3 regions of the Cobetia sp. cqz5-12 genome follow, and region 3 is predicted to be linked to each of the others. Evidence: predicted binding sites of a transcription regulator. Region 3 holds the regulator's gene; each other region holds the start of a gene.
The links. The regulator sigma-54, encoded in region 3, starts transcription at its own class of promoters, with help from an activator protein. The targets are predictions, from matches to a motif close to TGGCACNNNNNTTGCTNT.
Positions count from the first base shown of each region.

Region 1: F8A90_RS07255 (ammonium transporter) is a predicted target of sigma-54. The motif match lies at 2,705-2,722, and genes of this name have one in related genera.
Region 2: speB (agmatinase) is a predicted target of sigma-54. The motif match lies at 4,834-4,851, and genes of this name have one in related genera.

Region 1 is NZ_CP044522.1:1,693,861-1,701,152, reverse strand. Features, by position in the region: gene F8A90_RS07265 (phosphodiesterase) at 1-672, opposite strand, end outside; gene F8A90_RS07260 (hypothetical protein) at 938-1,105, opposite strand; gene F8A90_RS07255 (ammonium transporter) at 1,242-2,600, opposite strand; gene F8A90_RS07250 (DUF1989 domain-containing protein) at 2,953-5,352, opposite strand; gene F8A90_RS07245 (sensor histidine kinase) at 5,627-6,931, shown strand; gene F8A90_RS07240 (response regulator) at 6,964-7,292, shown strand, end outside.
Region 2 is NZ_CP044522.1:2,309,642-2,316,933, forward strand. Features, by position in the region: gene F8A90_RS09740 (hypothetical protein) at 9-1,148, opposite strand; gene F8A90_RS09745 (hypothetical protein) at 1,251-1,712, opposite strand; gene F8A90_RS09750 (dsDNA nuclease domain-containing protein) at 1,763-2,836, opposite strand; gene F8A90_RS09755 (sigma-54 interaction domain-containing protein) at 2,911-4,566, opposite strand; gene speB (agmatinase) at 4,980-5,930, shown strand; gene F8A90_RS09765 (YjiH family protein) at 6,248-7,292, shown strand, end outside.
Region 3 is NZ_CP044522.1:801,140-808,431, forward strand. Features, by position in the region: gene mgtE (magnesium transporter) at 1-774, opposite strand, end outside; gene F8A90_RS03395 (HPr family phosphocarrier protein) at 1,118-1,387, opposite strand; gene rapZ (RNase adapter RapZ) at 1,374-2,369, opposite strand; gene F8A90_RS03405 (PTS sugar transporter subunit IIA) at 2,507-2,977, opposite strand; gene hpf (ribosome hibernation-promoting factor, HPF/YfiA family) at 2,987-3,295, opposite strand; gene F8A90_RS03415 (RNA polymerase factor sigma-54) at 3,950-5,398, opposite strand; gene lptB (LPS export ABC transporter ATP-binding protein) at 5,633-6,370, opposite strand; gene lptA (lipopolysaccharide transport periplasmic protein LptA) at 6,374-6,952, opposite strand; gene lptC (LPS export ABC transporter periplasmic protein LptC) at 7,064-7,292, opposite strand, start outside.

The DNA.
Region 1 (7,292 bases), 890 kb from region 3:
GACCAGATCCAGCCCGACCTGATGATTGACGCCCGGCAAGGTCGAGAACGAGAGCCCCCGCCAGACACCGCTGGCCGGACGATGCACATGCCCGAACAGCAAGTGCTCGACGTTGCCATGCCGCTGGATCACCTCATGCAGCGCCTGTGGATTCTGCAAGCGGATGTCGTCCATATAACGGATGCCGAGGGCCATGGGCGGATGATGCAGCGCCAGCAGGATACGGCGATCGTGATGCGCGGCCAGACAGGCATCCAGCCACGCCAGACGGGACTCGCACAGCAGACCGCCATGCTCCCCCGCGACGGCTGAATCGAGCATCACCAGCACGCAATCATCGGCGTCGGGGCCGAAGGCATGCGCATACTGTACGAAGCCATCGTCATCACAGGGCAGCTCCGGGAAGGCGGTCTGCAGAGTCTCACGCGCATCGTGATTGCCCATGCCGAGGAAATACGGCATCGACAGTTCTTCCAGTACCTCACGCAGCGCATGGAAGGCGGCCGGCTCACCGCGATCGGTCAGGTCACCGCTGATGATCACGCCCTGAGCATCGCCATGGTGCAGATTGATATCGGCGACGGCAGCCGCCAGCCGTGCACGTGGGTCCAGCCCGTAAAGTCGCTTGTCAGGAGCGACCAGATGGGTGTCGGTCAGATGAATCAGTTTCATGCTTTCGCGCGTTCCATGAATGCCACCTTGAGGGGCCGCCATTATCAAGCTCTCAGGTGACGACTGCATGACGCGCACCACGCTCTCTTCGCGCAAAGTCGTTCGGGCTTCACGTAAAGTCGTTCGGGCTTCGCGCAAAGTCACTCGGGTGCATGACACCTATCAAAAACGCCGCAGCGCTGAGCGCTGCGGCGTTTGATGTGTCATTGGCAAGCACCGTTGGCAAGCACCTAGTGCCCGCGCAAGGGTCGTGATCCTCGGAGGGTCAAGGCGTCTTCTTGCTCTCGAAGGATGCTTTCTCGTGACGCAGGATGTTGGCGCTCAGCGCAATGCAGACGCCAGCGGCGACCAGCAGGCACACCGCTACGGCGCCAGAGTTGCTGAAGAAGAAGGCGTAGTTGCCAGCGTGTACCACAGTATCGACAGTTTCCATTGCAAGGCTCCTTGCGAAAGCGAATATCGGTTGGCTCTACCAGTACTGCAATAACGGGGCCAGTCAGCTCTTATCTCGACATCATCTCGACAGACCGGCCCCTTCAGAAGGTGCGCCGGGACTCAGCTACCAAGGCTCAGCTGATGTCCGGACGCTTGTCCATTGGCGCCGCGACCACCCCACCGGAACGAGCCGGTACACTGGAAGATGACTCGGTTGCCATGCTCTCCGGGTAGGCCTTGGCCGGGACTTCGAACAGATCCAGTCCGAGCACTTCGACATGCGGCGGCACACGCAGCAGATTGAGCTTCTTGAGCACGTAGGCGACACCCCAGCCCGGCACGAAGCCCGTCACTGCCATCACGACTGCGCCAGTCAGCTGGCCGGTGAAGGAGATGTCCGGCACGCCTTCGCCGACATTCGGGAAGCCAGCGGCGAAGACACCCACCAGTACCACGCCGTAGAAGCCGCAGAAGCCATGCACCGCGAAGGCGCCGACGGAGTCATCCAGGCCACGCTTCTCGAGCAGCGCGCCGATCTTCGGCATCAGGGCGCCACCGGTGACCGCCAGCACGAAGGCCAGCCCCGGATTGTAGAGATCCAGCCCCGCCGCGACGGTGATGATGCCGCCCAGTGCACCGGACATGGTCCAGAACGGGTCACGCGAGGACAGATAGGCGCCGATCACGCCGCCACCGAAGCCCATCAGGGTATTGAAGGCGAAGGCAGAGAGGTTGGTGCGGTTGCCGTAGATGGTGGTCCAGCCGATATCACCGGTATTGAAGATGATGCAGCCGCCCAGGAAGCCGAAGAACCCGACGATGATCAGCATCAGGCCGATCAAGGTCATCGGCATGTTGTGCGGCGCGATCACCTGCGGCTTGCCATCGTCACTGTACTTGCCGATACGCGCGCCCAGATTGAGCAGCACGCCCAGCGCGAAGAAGCCGGCCACGGCATGCACCACACCGGCGGCGCCGACATCGTGGTAGCCCAGCTTGTGCAGCATCCAGCCATCCGGGTGCCAGCCCCAGGCGCCCGCCATGATCCAGACACCCGCGCCGAGAATCACCGCCAGAATCAGGAAGGCCCCCAGGCGGATGCGTTCGATCACCGCCCCCGAGAGGATGGAGCCGGTGGTCGCTCCGAACAGGGCAAAGGCGGCGAAAAAGATGCCGGTGCCCATGTCATCGGCGTCGGGTCGCATGCTCGCGCTCCACGGCAGAGCGGCGGAGGCCTCGATGGGGATCAGCCCGTTGGGGAAGGCGTTGTAGATCCACCAGCCCACGAAGTAGAAGGCGGGGATGATCGAGGCCAGCGTCAGCACGTTCTTCATGCCGGATGCCAAGGCATTCTTGGAACGGGAGGCACCTATCTCGTAGGCCAGAAAGCCTGCATGGATCAGGAACATGATGGCGGTACACCACCAATAGAACACCTCGATGTTCATCGCCTGATGCATATCCAATATGCTTTGCAACGTCTTTTCATCCATCGTCTTTTCTCCTTTACCGGAGCCTGTGGATCAGCGCGCTTCACTGTGCAAGCGACACTGCCCGTCCGGGGGTTGTTGTTGTTTTTCAAGGGGACCTGCTGGATAAAGCAAGCGACATGCCAGATGATCAAAATTGACCACCCTCAGCAACTCTCTGTTTTCACTGAATTATTCTTGGAACCGAGAACTCCTCTTCAGATATGAAGCCCCTGAAGCCTTCCCTGCGAGGAGGATGGGCATTATTGAGGCATGCCGGTCACGGCATGCACCGAGAGATGACTTGCAGGGCGCTGCATATACGCAAGTCGTTGCTCGCGACTCCTCTCTCATGCTCCCCCTCATTACAGCAGGATCAGCTACGCACCTTGAGGCGCTCAGGGTCATGGAAGGGCAATGTCACCACCTCTGCGGCGAGGCGCTTCTGATGGCCATCCAGCTGGCCGATCTCGAGCTGGGTACCCGGGCTTGCGAAGTCCGGCGCCAGGCGACACATCGCGATGGAGCGACCGAGCAGCGGCGACTGGGTGGCACTGGTCACCACGCCCACCGGATAGCGGCCGTGATAGACGAGATCGCCATGGCTGACCAGCTCGCTGCTGGCCACCTTCAGGCCCATCACACGATGCCGTGATTCCGGCGTCTCGCGTTGCAGCGCTGCCCGCCCGACGAAGTCATCCTCCTTGCTCTTCATCGGCACGGTGAAGCCGATGCCCGCCTCATAGGGGGAAGTCTGCGGGCAGAATTCATGGCCGGCGAAGATCAACCCCGCCTCGATTCTCAGCATGTCGAGGGCATCCAGTCCCAGTGGCGCGATGCCATGAGGCTCACCCGCCGCCCAGATCGCCTCCCACACGGATGGGGCGTCCTTGGGATGACACCAGACTTCATAGCCGAGCTCACCGGTATAGCCGGTACGCGACACCATCAGCGGGATGCCATCCGGGCCCGACAGACGACCGATCATGAAGCGGAACCAGCCCAGACCTTCGACGTCCGGCTGGGTACGCGCGTTCCAGATCAACGGCGCCAGCACCTCACGACTCTTCGGCCCCTGCAAGGCGATGTTGTGCAGCTGATGGGTGGAATCACGCACCGTGACGCGATAGCCCTGGCGCTGGGCAAGGTCCCTGAGCCACTGGCCGCTGGCCGGATCACCACAGATCCAGCGGAAGGTCTGCTCGCCCATGCGGAACAGGGTACCGTCATCGAGCATGCCGCCGGTTTCCTGACACATGGCCGAGTACACCACCTCACCAATGGAAAGCCGTCGCACGTTGCGGGTCAGTGCATATTGCAACAGGCGTTCGGCGTCCGGTCCGGCGACCTCGAACTTGCGCAGTGCCGAAAGGTCCATCATCGCGACCCGCTCGCGGCAGGCCAGATACTCGGCCCGCGCGCCCCACCCTTCGTAATGGGTGGCCAGCCAGTAGCCGTGGTAATCGATGAACTGCTTGGTCAAGGCGGACGTGCAGGGGTGAAAGGCGGTGGGCAGTGTCATGCGCGGCAATTCCTCGGGCCGGTTGCGATAGGCGATACCGCGGGGGAAGTCATGTTCAGCGGCGTAGATACGCACATGGATATCGGTCGGCACCCAGCCATTGGCGGCATCGATGTCGTCCGGGCAGGCCGATGAGGCACAGATGAGGTCACGGTCGGCGCGCAGCAGCACATAGTCACCGGGACGCGACCAGGGCTCATCCACCGCCAGGGTGCCGCAGGGCTCGACATAGGCATTGAAGAAGAAGTTGATCGCCGGCCAGCTGGCGCGCTGTCGGATGCCGTGAGACGCGGACAGGGCGTTGTTGAAGTTGATCGTGCAGCTATCGTGGCCGAAGTAGCCGTGGTGCTCGTAATACTGCGGCGAACAGGCAAGCATGAAGCTGTCATGGCGGCCCACCGTGTCCTGTACCACCTCCAGCATCGGGTGCATGTGCTGATCGAAGAACACTGAATAAAGCCCCGGATTTGGCATGCAGTGGCCGGACAGGCTGCGCGTGGCACCGCCATCCAGTCCCAGCTCCTCGCCCTGTGCCCAGGCATTGGCATCGAAGGCCACGAAGTCAGAACACTGACGACCGGCGACATCGATGATCTGGATCCACTCGCCCTGCTTGACCTCATAGACCTGAGCCGTGCCTGACGAGACCCTGACCTCCTGCTTGATCGGCGCCAATGGCACTGGCAGCTGCTCCTGCCCCACCAGCCCCTCGCAGAAGTGCGCGACCTCAAGCTCAGTGGCCAGATGCTTGCCATCTAGCAACATATCATTGCCGGGGGCCAGCAGAATCAGGCGCGCGGCTGGCGCTTCACGCGGCCAGCGAATCTCGGCCGGCAACCCGGCGGCTGACAGGCTCTGCCACTGCGACAATGGCACCTGCGCGACTCCCAGCGCTGCCAGACGCTGCTGGGTGAACGGGCTTCGTGCCTGCTCGGCCCCACCCTCTTCTCCCCCTTGTGGCTGGCTGGCAAAGGCATGTTCTTCCAGACAGGTAATGCTGGCGTAGCGCGCGAGTGTCACTGCATCGACGGTATCTGCAGCCTTTCCAGCGTCTGCTTCTCCAGCCTCACTGTTCTGTCCCTCCCGCCCCCCTGGCGGCAATAGCAGCCACTCGCAGGCCTGGGCCCCATCGGCAGATGACACCTGCACGCTGTCTCCCGGCGACAGCTCCAGCGCCAGCGCATCCAGCCCGGGTATTCGGTAACGATACGGCTGGCACGGCGTGGCAGCGGGTATCTCGACTGCAAGCTCCATCGTGGTGATACCTCTTGTTGTCATGGCAAGTGGGTTCGGCGTTGCACACGTGATGGGGCGAAGCAGCTCCCCGATGTACCTGGATGGTGCATGCCCCCTTCTGTGACGCACCACGTTCTTCATGGTTAATTAAATTTACTCACAGTAGAGGCGCCGACAATCCATCAAGAGAGGTACCCATGAAGGGGTAAGCCGTTCACTGGCATGAAGCTTGCTGGTGTGACACTCGAATCAGGGCGCGCCGCAGGGGCGGCGAAACGACAGAGGAACTCGCATGGCACTCAGTCTCGGCGCATCGAAGGCAGGCAAGGCACCTGCATTGCAAGGGATAGCCCATCGCCTTGAAGCCCAGCGCGCACGAGCCTGTCCCGCCGGTGCCGAGCCTCCCGTTCATCCTGCTGCCATCCCGCCGTCTGCTCCGCGTGACACGCACCACCTCGATGCCATTACCTTGCACATCGCTACCTGCGCTGACCTCAAGGAGGCGTTGCCATCCGTGCTGAGAGAGCTGCTGGACATGCTGAACGGCTGTCTTGACAGCGGTGCGGCTCACTTCGCGACTGGCGAACTCTGTGTCGTGCATCGCGCCCTCGGTCTGGCGACCCATGAGGTGATTTCCCCTATTGGCCTCGCCCTGCCAGTCGCTACGCGTGAGAGATTGCAGGAAGTCGTCAGGGATATCGGTCGCGATCCCGGCGCCCGACAGCAGGTGTCTGACATGGACGGCACGCCAGGTGGCGTGCTGATCGCCCTCACGGACGACACTGATAGAGGGGAGACGGGCAGAGGGGAGACGAGCGATGACTGGTTGTGGCTTGGAGAGCCGACAGCCGCAGTCATCGAATCAGGGCTGGCGAACGTCGTCATCAATACCCTGAGCCGTGGCCTGGCACTGCATCAGCAGCAACAGGCGCGTCATGCCGAAGACACGAAATCAGCGGTGGCGCAGGCACTGAAGAACGAACGCCGACATCTGGCCGCGGAGCTGCACGACACCCTCGCCCAGGAATTGAGTTATCTGCAGATGCAGAGCGCACGCCTGACTCGCGCCGCTCGTCATGCGCCACAGGACGTGCAGGCACTGGCCGAGGACGTGCATACCCAGGCCCGGCGCGCCTTCCGCCAGACCCGGGAACTGATCAACGGTGCGCACGCCACCTGGGGAGACGCGCCGCTGGCCTGTGTGCTGGACAACTTGATCGAGGAATTCGAGACACGCTCGGGGATGGTGTTCGAGCTCGACAACCGCATCCAGTCGCTGCACCTCCCCGATGCCCAGGCCCTGCAGGTGATGTTCATCGTGCGCGAAGCGATGACCAACAGCGTGCGCCATGCCCAAGCCACCCACCTGCGCCTGCAATTGCTCTACCAATCCTCTGGGCATCCACCGGCGGCGCGAGTGTTGCTGACCGTCGAGGACAACGGCTGCGGCTTTGACCCTGCTGACATCGCCCCCGCCCATTTCGGACTGGGCATCATGCAGGATCGCGCACACCAAATCGGAGCCGACTTCGCCATTACCCAACCCCGCCAGGGCGGTACCCGCATGACACTGAGCTGGGAGCGCCGCGACACATGACCGTGACTCGCCAGTCATCCTCGACACACCAGATGCCCTCGACACCCCCGACCAGAGTCGTGCTCGTCGACGACCACCCGCTGTTTCGGCGCGGGCTTGCCGAGCTTTTGAGTGAAGGTGACCTGTTCGAGGTCGTGGCCGACTTCGATGACGGCACCGACCTGCTTGATGCCCTGCCCACCCTCTCCCCGGAGCTGGTGATCGTCGACTGGCAGATGCCGCAGCTTGATGGCCTAACCCTGATGCGCCATCTCAAGCAGCGTGATGCCGCTCTCAAGGTTGTGCTGCTGACCGCATCCGACGACAGCCGCCACCTGCTGGATGCCATCCAGCAAGGGGCGGATGGCTACCTGATGAAGGA
Region 2 (7,292 bases), 1.5 Mb from region 3:
CACGATCTTCACAAGTCTATTTTAAGTGCAATAAATGCACTCACTAATTCATAGATGTCTTTTTTAAGCAAAGACCGTTCATCCTCAAGATAAATAACATTGCCAATCCCTTTCAATGGATCAAGCTTTACATCATCCATACTGCATAAAAAAAGCTGTGAATCTTTAGGTAATTCTGTCATTAAGAAGTCAACAATATTGTCATAATGATTATTTGCTTGCTCATGCTGATTAGGTGTATCGATCACTAGTGGAGCTAACACCTCCTCACTAAACTCATCTACAATATTATAAACAGAAATATAATAGGATAACATAGCACGAATAGATTCAGCTGCTCCCCCGCTGTTTGGAACCTTATTATAACTTAGTATAGACGGCACAGAGCTTGAATCTACTCCGAAAGATTTAAGCTTAAACAAGAAATCACCAAACCTTAACTGAAACCTGTCTTTCACTTGCTTTCTTTTTAATTTAACATTAGCCAACCGCTCTGCCTTTAACTCTTTATTCTTTCTTAATACTTTATCAATCACATCAACTTTCTGCTTCCTATTATTACCTATACGATTACTGGAAAATTTTGAAGCCAGTAATGAGAGTGCAGTCCCTGGTTCTATATCATCTACAATCTTAGATGAATATTTATTATTCAACTTTTCGAGCTCATGGCTAAGATTATTCAACTCAAGATTTTTTTCAGCTATCAGGTCGACTATTTCACTAAACTCCTTATCGAACCTTTTAATCAGGCTAAGCAATTGGTCTGCATCTTGATATAATGTAAACTTTTCCACAACCGAATTATTATAACTGGCTCCGCACGTAGGACATTCAATTTCATTACTCAAGCTTTGAGCGTATTCATAATCTTCATTTACCTCGGAATAATAACCTTTGGCAATCTTCAATCTCGAAGATATATGAGCTTTATCTTTTCTTAGAGCTGAAAGCTCCTCGATAATTATTTCTTTCTTCAGACACAACGGCTCAAGATCATTATTTATTTCATGCTGTAAAACGTCGATATCATCAATATCAAATGATAGACCTGCTAACTCCACTCCTTCATTTATAACCGATATAGCTGTATCGTATCTTTCTATTTCTTTATTAGTCTTATCAATCCTAATCTCTCCATCTAACATTTCCTCCGTTATCGCAAAATATTGCTTATCAAGTATTCCCGCATGAGTCTCAACAATTATTTTTTTCCAATCGGAAAATTGTTGTAACTTGTCAAAACTAGCTCATAGGTTTGACCAGCCTTTTTTCTGGTCAATATAAAAGGGCAAAAAATAAAATGCAGGAGGCGGGGTAATCAAATGCTTTTCATCACGTACCTTTAACTTTGCATCAAAATTAAGAAGCTCTAAAAGGTAACTACTAAAGTCGCCCCCAATGGTGGTATATTTGTGTTTCACACCAATATCATCAATTAAAGTGATGGTGTTTTTATATCTATGTATGCAAAATATCTTACCATCAATTCGAAAATCTAAAGCTACCTCACAATCTAGACTTTTCCACCTATCATCAAAATATGGCTCACACCCAAAACACCAGAAAATATTTTTTACTAACGAAGACTTGCCAACATTATTCTTTTGATCCGAAAGAATCAGATTGTAGCTTTCTGAGAAGTCGAACTTCGCTGCTATCCCCTTTGCACGACTCATAATCATCAAGTTTTTGTAATACATTCGGCTCATAACCATCAATCCTTAAGCTTCGAATTAAATTTTTATATAAACTCTCAATATCATTCATATTGTAACCTATAGAGGATTTCACAAATTAAAGCAGCCAGGTAATCATCATAAGTATCGAAAAACTCCTTAGAAGCTTCGCTCAAGTTACAATATACGTAATCACCAAGGAGAGCAATACTGTCTTTGTCCCCCGGAAATACTGCGATAAAACTCAAAATCTCTTCTGATATACTGGCAACAAAAGGATCTCTATTACTTATCTTTTTTTCATAATACCTATTAAAACAATGGCGAATCCTTGTTCTTCTAAGTGCTGTGAATTGAAAGGATTCTTCAAGTATATCTTTGACCCCATCAGCAATTATATCATCAGGAGCTCGAGTTACATGGCGATGAAAGACATCGCCTATTTGAATGCTTGTAATAGCTTTATTTTTAAGAGCGTCTGCCCATTTCGAGTAGTCAAAATAATTCTCACCTTTGCGATTCATTTCACGTATCAATACATCATAGATACTCCTAGAGTTATAATTGTAATGCGGAGACTGACTGCTTATAATATTGCTAATCCTCCCAATAACAACTTCATCAAAGCCTTTTCTTGGAAGATCTGGAATTATAAAAACCAACTTATCACAAAAAGCATCTGCCTCTTCTAAACTATTGATAGAATTTTTAATTTTTTGAGATTCTTCTTTGCTTAACGAGCTATACTCAATTTCCTCAAATCTATAGTCATTAGTATGCAAGCTAAAACTGTATTCGCCAGTTGAAACAAAACAAACTTTAGAAATTTTATAAGAATATGGCTTACCACAGCAATTGTTAGCAAGCTTTTCAATTACCGAAGTTGGTGATTTAGCCCCCTTCTTTACCAACCTATCTACAGTATATTTATAAGAAACCTCTTTAACTTGGCTAAACTCAAAAGTGGCTTCTTCAACATTCAACGAATTAGCTAACACTACGTCTTCATGCTCTTCTATAAAAAGAGCAAATTCGTTATTTTGCTCATATTCACGAAGGGCACGACAAAATGCCCAGTGATATTGATAATTATATTTAGAAAAAGTTTGACTTCCAGACTTTTCTTTTTTTGGAGCTTCACTCAAAGGATTATTCATTCCTCCCCCTATTTTTAAGCCTTAGACCTGATGCAAATGATGGCTAACATTTAACAAAAACATTAACGAGAAATTTAGCTGCTTATATACTTTAACTTCCTCACTACTGACGGCTGGCTAATCCCTGCCCTCTTGGCAATCGCATAGGTACTGGGCAATTCCGCTGCCATCTCACGTAGCCATTGTGCTTCGATGCGTGCCAGGCCTTCCTTGAGGGTTTCGTTGGGGCCGAGTTTGGGTATTGGCATGGCTACCGCCCCCTCAGCGGTAGGCGCTGAGAGGGATTTGTCACTATGTAAGGTATCGGCAGTGGGAAAACTTTCAGTAACGCCTATTCCATTAGATTTGTCATTACTGAAGCCAAATGAATTGCCTAGTCCATTAGCGTTATTCGTGGAACAAGTGTTGAGCAGTGTTTTCACTGAGTCGCTGTCGATGACATCACTGGGGGCGCTGAGCCAGGCGCGTTCCAGCCAGTTTTCCAGTTCGCGAATATTGCCGAGCCAGTCCTGACGCATGAGGATGGGCCATAGGGTGGCGTCGAGGAGTTTGCGGCGACCGTGACGTTGATTGAGGCGGGAGAGGTGTTGCTCTATCAGGGCGGGAATGTCTTCGCGGCGTTCGCGCAGCGGCGGCAGGCTGACGGGGAGCACATTGATGCGGTAGTAGAGGTCGAGACGGAACTGGCCCTGCTCCACGCGGGCGGCGAGGTCTTGATTGGTGGCGACGACCAGTCGGAAGTCGGCGCGGCGGGTGGTGGTGTCGCCCAGGCGGGTGATCATTCCGTCCTGAATCACCTTGAGCAGCTTGGTCTGGGTGGCGAGCGGCAGCTCACCGATTTCATCCAGAAACAGGGTGCCGCCTTCGGCCTGTTCCATCAGGCCCGCCTTGCCGCGATTGCCCGCGCCGGTGAAGGCACCGGCTTGATAGCCGAACATCTCGGACTCGAACAGGCTCTCGGGGATGGCGCCGCAGTTCACCTCGATGAAGGGGCCGTCGGCGCGTTGGCTCCAGCGATGCAGTTGATGCGCGAAGGCCGTCTTGCCGACCCCGGATTCGCCCAGCATCAGTACCGTGGCGTTGGTGGGCGCGACCCGCTTGAGCAGCAGCGCTATCTCACGCATCACGGGGCTTTTGACCTGTAGCTCGCCCAGTTCCAGCGCGGCGTCTTCGCACTCCGCCTGCTCACGCGCGGCCTGCTCACACAGGGCACGCCCCTGCTGCTGCGCGTCATGGGTGGTCTGCTCGGCACCGGAGCGCGCACTCCCCACCGCCCCCCAATCACTTTCCCCCGCACTCCCCCCGCCCAGCTCACTGCCCCGCGAGTTGCGGCGCAGGTGATCCGTGAAGCGCTGCTGGAGCACGGCATATTCCTGCTGCAGCAGCTGGATATCGGTGAGATCCATCGAGCGGCTGACCACGCACTCAAGCTTGCCCGCGACGAAAACCGGATGCGCCTGCGCCACCACCCGCCGCCCGGTGGCGGTGAGCTGCATCATCTGCAGCGTTTTCCCCGTGCGCAGCACCTCCAGGCTGATGGAGGGCTTGAGCACCCCGCTGGCTTCCAGGTCATGCACGTTGGCGGCACACAACTCCTCGCGGGTCATGCCATATACCGCCGCAGCGCCGGGGCTGACATCCATCACCTGGCCATCCGCATTCACCAAGAAGTAGTGATCGTGAGCGGTGTCGATGATGGTCTTGAGAATCTGACGGTCGAGCTCTGACATGGCGGGCACCTCATGGTCGAGCCTGTGAATCGGGCGAGGCTTTCTGGGCTTCTTTCTAGCAGGTCTATCCAGCAGTTCTTCTCAGCAGCTCTATCCAGCAGGTCTTTCTCGCACTGCGCTGGAGACAGTCTCGATGATGCCTGAATGCGATCCACAAATGAATCAATGATCCATTTTTGAATCGGTATTGGCGGACGAGCGATCCACAAATGAATCACTCGACAACCAACTCTTTAGAAAATCCAATAAAATCAATCGACTGAAAGTTGGCATGGTTACTGCAATGCTGGGGTATGCGCCAAGGAGAATCGCCGGCTTTCATCACACCGTCCGGCCAGGCGATCAGGCGAACCATCACAATACCCCGCTCGCCGTCAGCGTATCGCGAGCGACTCAAGACCCTGGAGAGACAGATGAGCGAATTCAATCAGCCACTAGGCGGCAACGACATGCCACGTTTCGGCGGGCCGGCCACCATGATGCGCCTGCCGGCTCAGGAAACCGCAGAAGGCCTGGATGCCGCCTTCATCGGCATTCCGCTGGACATCGGTACCTCCAACCGTCCGGGCGCGCGTCTCGGCCCGCGTCAGATCCGTGATGAATCGCGCATGCTGCGCCCCTACAACATGGCCACCCGTGCCGCGCCCTTCGACAGCCTGCAGGTGGCAGACATCGGCGATGTGCCGATCAACACCTTCCACCTGCCCAAGAGCATGGACATCATCGAGAAATTCTACGATGAAGTGCTCAGCCACGATTGCGTGCCGCTCACCCTGGGCGGTGACCACACCGTCACCCTGCCGGTGCTGCGCGCCATCGCCAAGAAGCACGGCCCGGTCGGCCTGATCCACATCGATGCCCACGCCGACGTGAATGACCACATGTTCGGCGAGCCCATCGCCCACGGCACGCCGATTCGTCGCGCCCAGGAAGAAGGCCTGCTCGACAGCCACCGCGTGGTGCAGATCGGCCTGCGTGGCACCGGCTACTCCGCCGATGACTTCGACTGGTGCCGGCAGCAGGGCTTCCGCGTGGAAACCGCCGAGATGTGCTGGTTCAAATCACTCGCCCCGCTGATGGCCGAAGTGCGTGACATGATGGGCGATCGCCCGGTGTACATCACCTTCGACATCGACGGACTGGACCCCTCCGTCGCCCCCGGCACCGGCACCGTGGAAGCCGGCGGCCTGACCATGCCCCAGGGCATGGAAATCGTGCGCGGCGCACGTGGCCTCAATATCGTCGGCGGTGACCTGATGGAAGTCTCCCCGCCCTACGACACCAGCGGCAACACCGCGCTGATGGGCGCGACCCTGCTCTACGAGATGCTCTGCGTACTGCCGGGCGTGCAACAGCGCGACTGAGTCGCACCGCACCTCCATTGCCAGTGAAAGACCCCGCCGGAGGGCGGGTCGCGTGCCAGGGGCCTGTCCCGTCCCTGGCACGTGAAGAATCCCCCGCGAAGACGGCATGTCGCATGCCGAATGACCGATCAGAGCCTGACCATTACAACAAGATCAAGGTGACCCGAATGACAACCAGCATCGACCCGACGGCGGATCACACGCCGCCCCGCTCCAGCTCAAGCGGTGATTCACGTTCCGACAAGACACAAAATGGCGAGAAAGCTCAGAAAGACCTCATCGCCACCCGCCCGGTGCCGCTCACGGCCAAGGGACTGATGAAATTCCTGGTGCCGTCACTGCTCGGCGTCAGCTTCTTCCTGGTGCCATTCAGTGTCGGCGACACCATCAACATCGGCATGGGCCTGATGGCCGATTGGCTCAAGGCCGCGCTCGGCAGCGCCTTGCCCGCCATCGCCGTCGCGGTGCTATGTCTGTCGGTGATCCTCACCGGCTTCGTCAAGCTCGCCAGGCCGAACTGGGCACGTCAGGGCGCAGCGCACGAGCTGTTCGATGTCGCGCCGGTGTGGTTTGCCATGCGCGCTCTCGGCGCCATCTTCGCGCTGATGACCTACTTCCAGTGGGGGCCGACTCAGGTCACCGCGGCCTTCACCGGCGGTGTGATGCTCAATGATCTCGCGCCGGTACTGCTGACGTTCTTCTTCTTCGCGGCCATTCTGCTGCCGCTGCTGGTCGACTTCGGCTTCATGGAATTCATCGGCAGCCTGGTGCGCCGTCCGTTCCGCGCCATCTTCAATCTGCCCGGGCGCAGCGCCATCGATGCTACCGCCTCATGGATGGGCTCCGGCACCGTCGGCGTGCTGATCACCACCCAGCAGTACGAGCAGGGCTTCTACAGCAAGCGCGAAGCGGCGGTGATCGCCACCAACTTCTCGGTGGTCTCGATTGCCTTCGCGTTGCTGGTCACCAGCTTCATGAACATCAATCACCTGTTCGTGCCCTTCTATCTGACCGTCGTCATCGCAGGGCTGATCGCCGCCGTCATCGTGCCGCGTCTGCCGCCGCTGTCGCGCAAGCGAGATGACTACCACGAGCCGGTCGGCTGCCAGATCAGTGAAGAGAACCAGAGTGACTGTGGCGTGCTGCGTTACTCACTCGGCATGGCGGTCGCGCGCGCCGAGCATGCCCCGGGCCCGCTCAAGCTGGTGAAATCGGCCGGTTTCAACGTGGCGGACATCTTCCTTGGTCTGCTGCCGGTGGTGATCGCCATCGGGACCGTGGCGCTGATGCTGGCCGAGTTCACGCCGGTGTTCACCTGGCTGTCCTACCCGATGATTCCGCTGCTGGAACTGCTGCAGATTC
Region 3 (7,292 bases):
GCCACGGATGACGTCAACCACGTCATCGATGGTGATACGGCCCAGCAGGTTGCCATCGCCGCCGACCACGGGCGCCGAGATCAGATCGTGCTTCTCGAACAGCGAGGCGACTTCGGTTTCCGGCATCAGCGCCGGAATCACCACGCTGTCAGTGTCCATCACTTCGCGCACCGTGACGCCGGGGTCCGAGACCAGCAGGCGATTGATGGGCAGGGCACCGATGAATTCGTCGCGACGTGAGACGACCAGCAGGGTATCGGTGGAGTCGGGCAGGCGCTCGTGACGGCGAATGTAGCGCAGCACCACATCCAGGGTGATGTCCGGACGAATGGTGATGGTGTCCGTGTTCATCAGGCCGCCGGCGGTGTCCTCCGGGAAGGACAGTACCGTTTCGACGCGCAGGCGTTCCTGCGTCTCCATGGAGTCGAGGACTTCGAGGATCACTGCATTCGGCAGGCGCTGCAGAATGTCGGCGACATCATCCGGTTCCAGATTCTCGGTGGCGGCGAGAACGTCAACGGCGTCCATGTCCTTGAGGAAGTCGGTCTGGATGTCTTCGCCAAGGTATTGAAGGACATCGCCCTGCAGCTCGGCATCGACCAGCTCCCAGAGCAGATTACGTTCCTTGGGGGGCGAGGATTCCAGCAAGTGCGCCACGTCCACTGGCGCGAGGCCGCGATTGAGCATGCGTCTTGCCTGTTCCAGCTCGCCGCTTTCCAGCGCCTGTGACAGGCGATCAAGTCTTGGCTTGAGTTTACGAGACGTCTTGCTCATCTGTCGGCTTCCCCTGTCGACATGAAGGTCAGCACTGATTCTACCATTGGCCCAGGGGGGCGCGTCGACAAAAGAAAACAGTGTTTCTTATCAAAAGGACAATTCACGTCCCGTCACTGGCGCAAAAGCAGCGTTGTCTGGCTGTCAGGCGCAAGGATCGGTGCAGGGATAGGTGTGAGGACGGATACAAGAATAGTCGCGAGAAGCCCGTGCAAGCAGTGATGGCTGTCGCCCAGGGGGATGCCAAAGGGGGGGGGCTGACCGAAAGGAAGGTGGAGTGCAAAGAGCGAAAGAGGCGAGAGCCCGAGGAGCTGATCACAATGCACAGCCCTGTCAGTGGCGGTTACTCGTCTTCCTCGAAGCGCGCCTCGAACAGCGCTTCGATGGCCAGCATCGCCTCATCGGCCTGTTCGCCCTCGATATCGATCAGCAGCGTGGTGCCGCAGGGCGCGGCCAGCATCAGCAATGCCATCACATTGGCCGCATTGGCGCGTCGCTCGCCATGGCTGACCATCACCGTCGCGGAATAGGGCGCACAGCAATTGACCAGCTTGGTGGCTGCGCGGGCATGCAGACCGCGACGGTTGGTCAATATCAGCTCACGAGAGGCCATCGCGGTGCTCCTGCTGACGCTTTTGTTGATCGCTCTTCTGACTGTCCTGTGCGCTGGCAGATACATGGCTTGGCTCGGCCGTCTCGCCGTCACTTGCCTCACCCGCGTTGCTCAGCGCGGTATGAATGCCCAGCTCGCGGTGACGCAGACGCACCTCAGGCAGGCGCTCGGCAAAATAGCTCGCCAGCTGTTCGCACAGGTAGACGCTGCGATGCTGGCCGCCGGTACAACCCACGGATACCGTCAGGTAGCTGCGATTGCTGTCCTGATAGGCGGGCAACCAGCGTTCCAGCCAGCCGGCGATATCGTCATGCATCGCCTGGACGGTGGGGTAGCGCTGCAGGAATTCCGCCACGCTGTCATCGCGACCGGTATCGCCGCGCAGGTTGATGTCCCAGTACGGGTTGGGCAGGCAGCGGGCATCGAACACCATGTCGGCGTCGGTCGGTACGCCATGCTTGAAGCCGAAGGATTCAAAGGTCAGCGTCAGGTGGCGGGAGCTGTGCTGGGCGACCTGTTCGGTGATACGCGAGCGCAGGTCGTGCACGCTCAGGTTGGTCGAGTCAATGACCAGATCGGCCTTCTGGCGAATGGGAGCGAGCGTCTTCTGCTCGATCTCGATGGCCTCGGCCAGGGTGTGGTCGTTGTCGCGCGTCAGAGGGTGACGACGACGGGTCGCCGAGTAGCGTTCCAGCAGCACTCGTGAATCGGTGGTCAGGTAGACGACCTGGACGTCCATGCCGCTCTGGCGGACGCTGTCGAGCAATTCGGGGAAGCGGGTCAAGGCTTCCGGCAGGTTGCGGGCATCGATGGAGACCGCGATGCGCCGGCGCGCCGGGCTGTCCTTTTCGAGCTGATCGACCAGTGGTGCCAGCAGCATGCCGGGCAGATTGTCGATGGCATAGTAGCCAATATCTTCCAGCGCCTGGAGCGCGATGGACTTCCCGGAGCCGGAGCGGCCGCTGATGATCACGATCTTCATGAAGTGCTCTCCAAGGGCGAGGTCAACGTCGAAAGAATGCAGGGGTGGGGCAGAAGGCTGCCCGCTATCAGTGCGCTGTACGTCGGCCGATGGAAGGCCAGCAAGACGAAAGCCCGGACGATGTCCGGGCCTGTCATTCAGCGCGCCGGTAATTCGGCGATGGCTTGGGTCAATGCCTCAAAGAGTGCACGCTGGCTGTCTGCCTGGCGCAGAGCCGAGCGATTGGTCGGGGAATTGAGCAATTCCGCGACCTGCCCGAGCAGCGTCAGATGGGTCTCATCCGCTTCCTCAGGTACCAGCAGCACGAACAGCAGATCGATGGGTTCTCCGTCGATGGCATCGAAGTCGATGGGTTCACCGAGCTTCAGAAACGCAGCGATTGGCGTCTTGCAATGCGGGCTGCGTGCATGGGGCACGGCCACACCGTGGCCAATGCCGGTCGACCCCAGTCTCTCGCGCCCGATCAGGCGCGAGAAGACTTCCTGACTATCCAGGCTGGGAATGTTCTGTGCGATGAAGGTGCTGAAGAATTCAAGCACCCGCTTCTTGCTCCCCCCGGGGACGCCGTAGAGCGTGCGCTCGGGGGGAAGGATCTGATCAAGTGTCATGGCTGAAGGTCAACGGGTCCCGGTGCCCTGAGAGCGAGCCTGGGACTTTTCCTTGTGTTTGACCAGCTGGCGATCCAGCTTGTCGGCGAGCGCGTCGATGGCAGCGTACATGTTGGGGTCTTCTGCCAGGGCGTGGAGGTCAGCGCCTGCCGCGTGCAAGGTGCAGGCAGCCTGCTGGCGCTCCTTCTCGATCGACAGTGTCACCTGAACATTGGTGATGTTGTCGTAATGCCGTTCGAGGCGAGCGAGCTTCTCGTTGACGTAATCGCGGAGAGGATCGGTAAGTTCCACATGATGCCCGGTGATATTCACTTGCATGGACACGCTCCTTTATCCAGCGGGTTGCCATTCAATTGTAACCCTTTTTGACTACGAGCAAACCCTGATCGGACGCTCTGCAACAGGCTTGACGGCCACCGTCTGGTGATGTTTTCGCACCCTTGCCAGTGGCGTCAGATGTCGTGAGCGTCTGTACCGACAATGCCCAAGCTTTGCGCAAAGATCAACGCTGCGCTGCATCGTGGCTCAGTGCTTGTCTTCAACTCAGTGAGGGGTAACGGAGTGGACTTCAAGGGAGCGTCTGATGGGTGGTGCGTGAAAGACGCGCAAGAAGGCGCGTTTTCGTCGCCAATCCCTGCATGTACGTCGCCTTTCAGGCGCTTCGATTGCGTGGAGCAAGCAGCCTGTCGGAGAGGTCACCAAGTGTCATCCACGTGCAATAGGCGCAAAAGTGACTTTAAAAACATGCGATTGACGTAGAATGGCACTACCGGAGCGGCAGATTTTTGCCATCATCCTGTGCTCCGTCATTGGCCATGATGGGGCATTGACGAGCGGTTGACGGGGTGACAGGGCGCGCGACAGGCGCCTGATACCCGCGAAGTCATAAGCTGGCGAGCGGAAGATCCAGCACTTGAAGTTGGCGGCGGCTGCCACTGTAGAGGTGAGGGCATGGCAGCCGCAGGTGTCGCGTCAGGCCAGACGCTTGCGCTCGCTGGAGGACGGGATGCCCATCGCCTCGCGATACTTGGCCACGGTACGGCGTGCGACCTCGATGCCATCGCTGGCGAGCAGATCGACCAGTCGAGAGTCGGAGAGAGGTTTGCGGGCCGGCTCTTCCGCGATCAGCTTGCGGATACGGGCACGAATGGCGGTGCTTGAGTGGGCGTCGCCACTGCCACTGCCACCGACCTGGCTCGAGAAGAAGAACTTGAGCTCGAAGACGCCGCGCGGGGTGTGGATATACTTCTGGGTCGTGACCCGCGAGATGGTCGACTCGTGCATCTCGACCACTTCGGCGATGTTGGCCAGAATCAGCGGCTTCATGCCTTCCTCGCCTTGCTCGAGGAAGTCGATCTGGCGCGCCATGATCTCGCGGCCGACCTTGAGCAGGGTGTCATTGCGCGATGACAGGCTCTTCATCAGCCAGCGCGCTTCCTGCAGGTTGTCCTTGAGGAAGGTGTTGTCGGCGGACTTGTCGGCACGCTTGATCAGCGCGGCGTATTCCGGCTGGATGCGCAGCTTGGGCAGCGCTTCCGGGTTGAGCTCGACCTGCCAGCCGTGGCGGGTATGACGCACCAGCAGATCAGGGATCACGTAATCGCTGGCGGGCTCGCCCCAGGCGGATGCCGGACGCGGGTCGAGCGCGCGCACCAGGCGGATGACGTGATCCAGCTCGTCATCGTCAAGGCTCAGGCGGCGCTTTAGCAGCTTGCGGTCATCGTTGCCCAGTGCCTCGAGGAATTGACGTACCAGGCGTCGCGCCTGCGCCAGCAGCGGCAGGTCATCCGGCAACAGTGCCAGTTGCAGCAGCAGGCACTCGCGCAGATCACGGGCGAAGACGCCGGTCGGGTCGAACTGCTGCAGACGCAACAATACCTGCTCGAGCTCGGAGGCCTTGAGGCCGGGTAGACCCTGGCCGCGCAGGCCATCGACCAGCTCGTCGAGTGACAGGCTCAGATAGCCTGCTCCGTCGACGGCATCGATCAGGCTCTCCGCCATCTGGCGTTCACGACCATCGAGGTCGGTCATTGCCAGCTGCCAGCGCAGGTGGTCCTGCAGGCTCTCGACACTGGTATTGCGATCGAAGTCCGGCCCTTCTTCGCTCCCGCTGCCACTGCCGGAGCTGGTCAGGCTACCGGCGTGGTCCTGGTAGAGGTCCGACCAGTCACTGTCGAGGGGGTATTCCTCGGGAATCTCGCTCGAGGAGTCGGCAGTGGAGATCTCGCTCGAATCCTGTGTCTCGACGACATCCAGCGACTCGTAGTCCTCGTCGAGCTCCAACATGGGGTTGGACTCGAGGGCTTGCTGAATCTCCTGACGCAGGTCGAGCGTCGACAGCTGCAGCAGCTGGATCGCTTGCTGAAGCTGCGGCGTCATGGTCAGCGAGGTGCCGAGGCGGAGTTGCAGGGTGGGTTTCATGGAGTCAGTCAATTCACGGCAAAGGAACGTGCTTACTACGCTATACCGTGACTCGGGGCACTGACAAGTGGTTGCCGTGAATATTCAAGCAACTTGCATGCCATGTTTCCACCAAGGTGGTATGGACGTCATGCATGCGTCTGATGTCAGACATGAAAAAGCCGCTACGCGATAAAATCACGCAGCGGCTTTTGAAGCTTTCGCCTCCGGTGGGGCTCAGCGTATCTGCTGACCCTAGAGCTTGAACTCGTGGCCCAGGTAGACGTCGCGCACCTGCTGGTTGGCCAGGATGGAGTCTGCGTCACCGTGGGCGATGATCTGGCCATCGCCGACGATATAGGCGGTATCGCAGATATCGAGTGTCTCGCGCACGTTGTGGTCGGTGATCAGCACGCCGATGCCACGATCGCGCAGTTGGCGCACGATGCTCTTGATCTCGCCCACCGAGATGGGGTCGACGCCGGCAAAGGGCTCATCGAGCAGCACGAAGTCCGGCTCGGTGGCCAGTGCCCGGGCGATCTCGACCCGTCGACGCTCCCCGCCGGACAGGCTCATGCCGGCGCTGGCGCGGATGTGCGTGATGCTGAATTCCTCGAGCAACTCTTCAAGGCGTGCCTTGCGGCCATTGCGATCCAGGTCCTTGCGGGTCTCCAGAATCGCCATGATGTTGTCGGCCACCGACAGCTTGCGGAAGATCGATGCCTCCTGCGGCAGATAGCCGATGCCGGCGCGTGCACGCTGATGCATGGCGGCAGCGGAGAGGTCCTTGTCATCGATGGAGACGTTGCCGGCATCGGCGCGCACCAGCCCGACGATCATGTAGAACGAGGTCGTCTTGCCGGCGCCGTTGGGGCCCAGCAGGCCGACGATGTCGCCCTGGCGGATCTCCAGCGAGATGTCCTTGACCACCTTGCGGCCCTTGTAGGCCTTGGCCAGATGGCGAGCGCTCAGCGTACGCGGAGTAGCAGTCATGACTCAGTTTTCCTTGCTGGCATTGGCGCCACGCGGCGTCAGAGTCATGTGCACGCGACCGCCTTCGGTCTGCTGTGCCGTCTTGCTGTTGTTGGCGTTCACCTGGCGCTTGTCGAGGAAGTACTCCACGTAGCCGCCTTCGAAGGTGTCATCGCCTTTTTCGAGCCGCGCATTGCCGACCAGCTCCACGCGACGCTCCAGTGCATGGTAGCGGATGGTGTCGGCCCAGCCCTTGACCAGCTTCTCGTCGGGCGCGGGTTGCTGTTCCAGGTAGGCACGCTTGCCGGTGGCCTTGACCAGCGAGATCTCACCGCTACCGGCGCGGCTGATATCGACGCGGCTGGCATCGAGTTTCATGCTGCCCTGGCGCATCTCCACCTGACCGGTGTAAGTGGCGGTACCGGCCTTGTCATCGAGAGACAGGGCGTCCGCGGCGATGTTGATCGGCTGGCTGGCATCGCTGTCCAGCGCCATGGCGGCCGGGGCGAAGGTGGACATGCCCAGTGCCAGGCAGAGCGCCATGACACCGCTGTTGAGGGTCTGGCGACAGGCCGTCAAGGGCTTGCGAGTCGTGGAAGTCATGGTGGCTCCTTGGCATGACGGGGTCGCCGCCCGAGCAATGATGCCATCGAGCGGCAGAGAATAAGGTATTGCGGCGCGGGTCATGGCGCGAAGGCCGCCAGCCCGGCAGGTTCATTCATCGCTGGCAGGCGCTGCCTCGAAGGTGCTGTTGACGCGCCCATCCTCGGTGGTGGTGCTGTCGGCGCCCGAGTCGATGCGCTCGGCTTCCTTGCTGGCTTCGCTCTGGCCCTTGCCGGGTTGCAGAACGCTGCGAACGCGGCCCTGCAGCACGGCGGCATCCTGGGAGAGGTCGGCGCTGAAGCTGTCGCTTTCGACATGCTGGCCATTCTGGGTGATCACG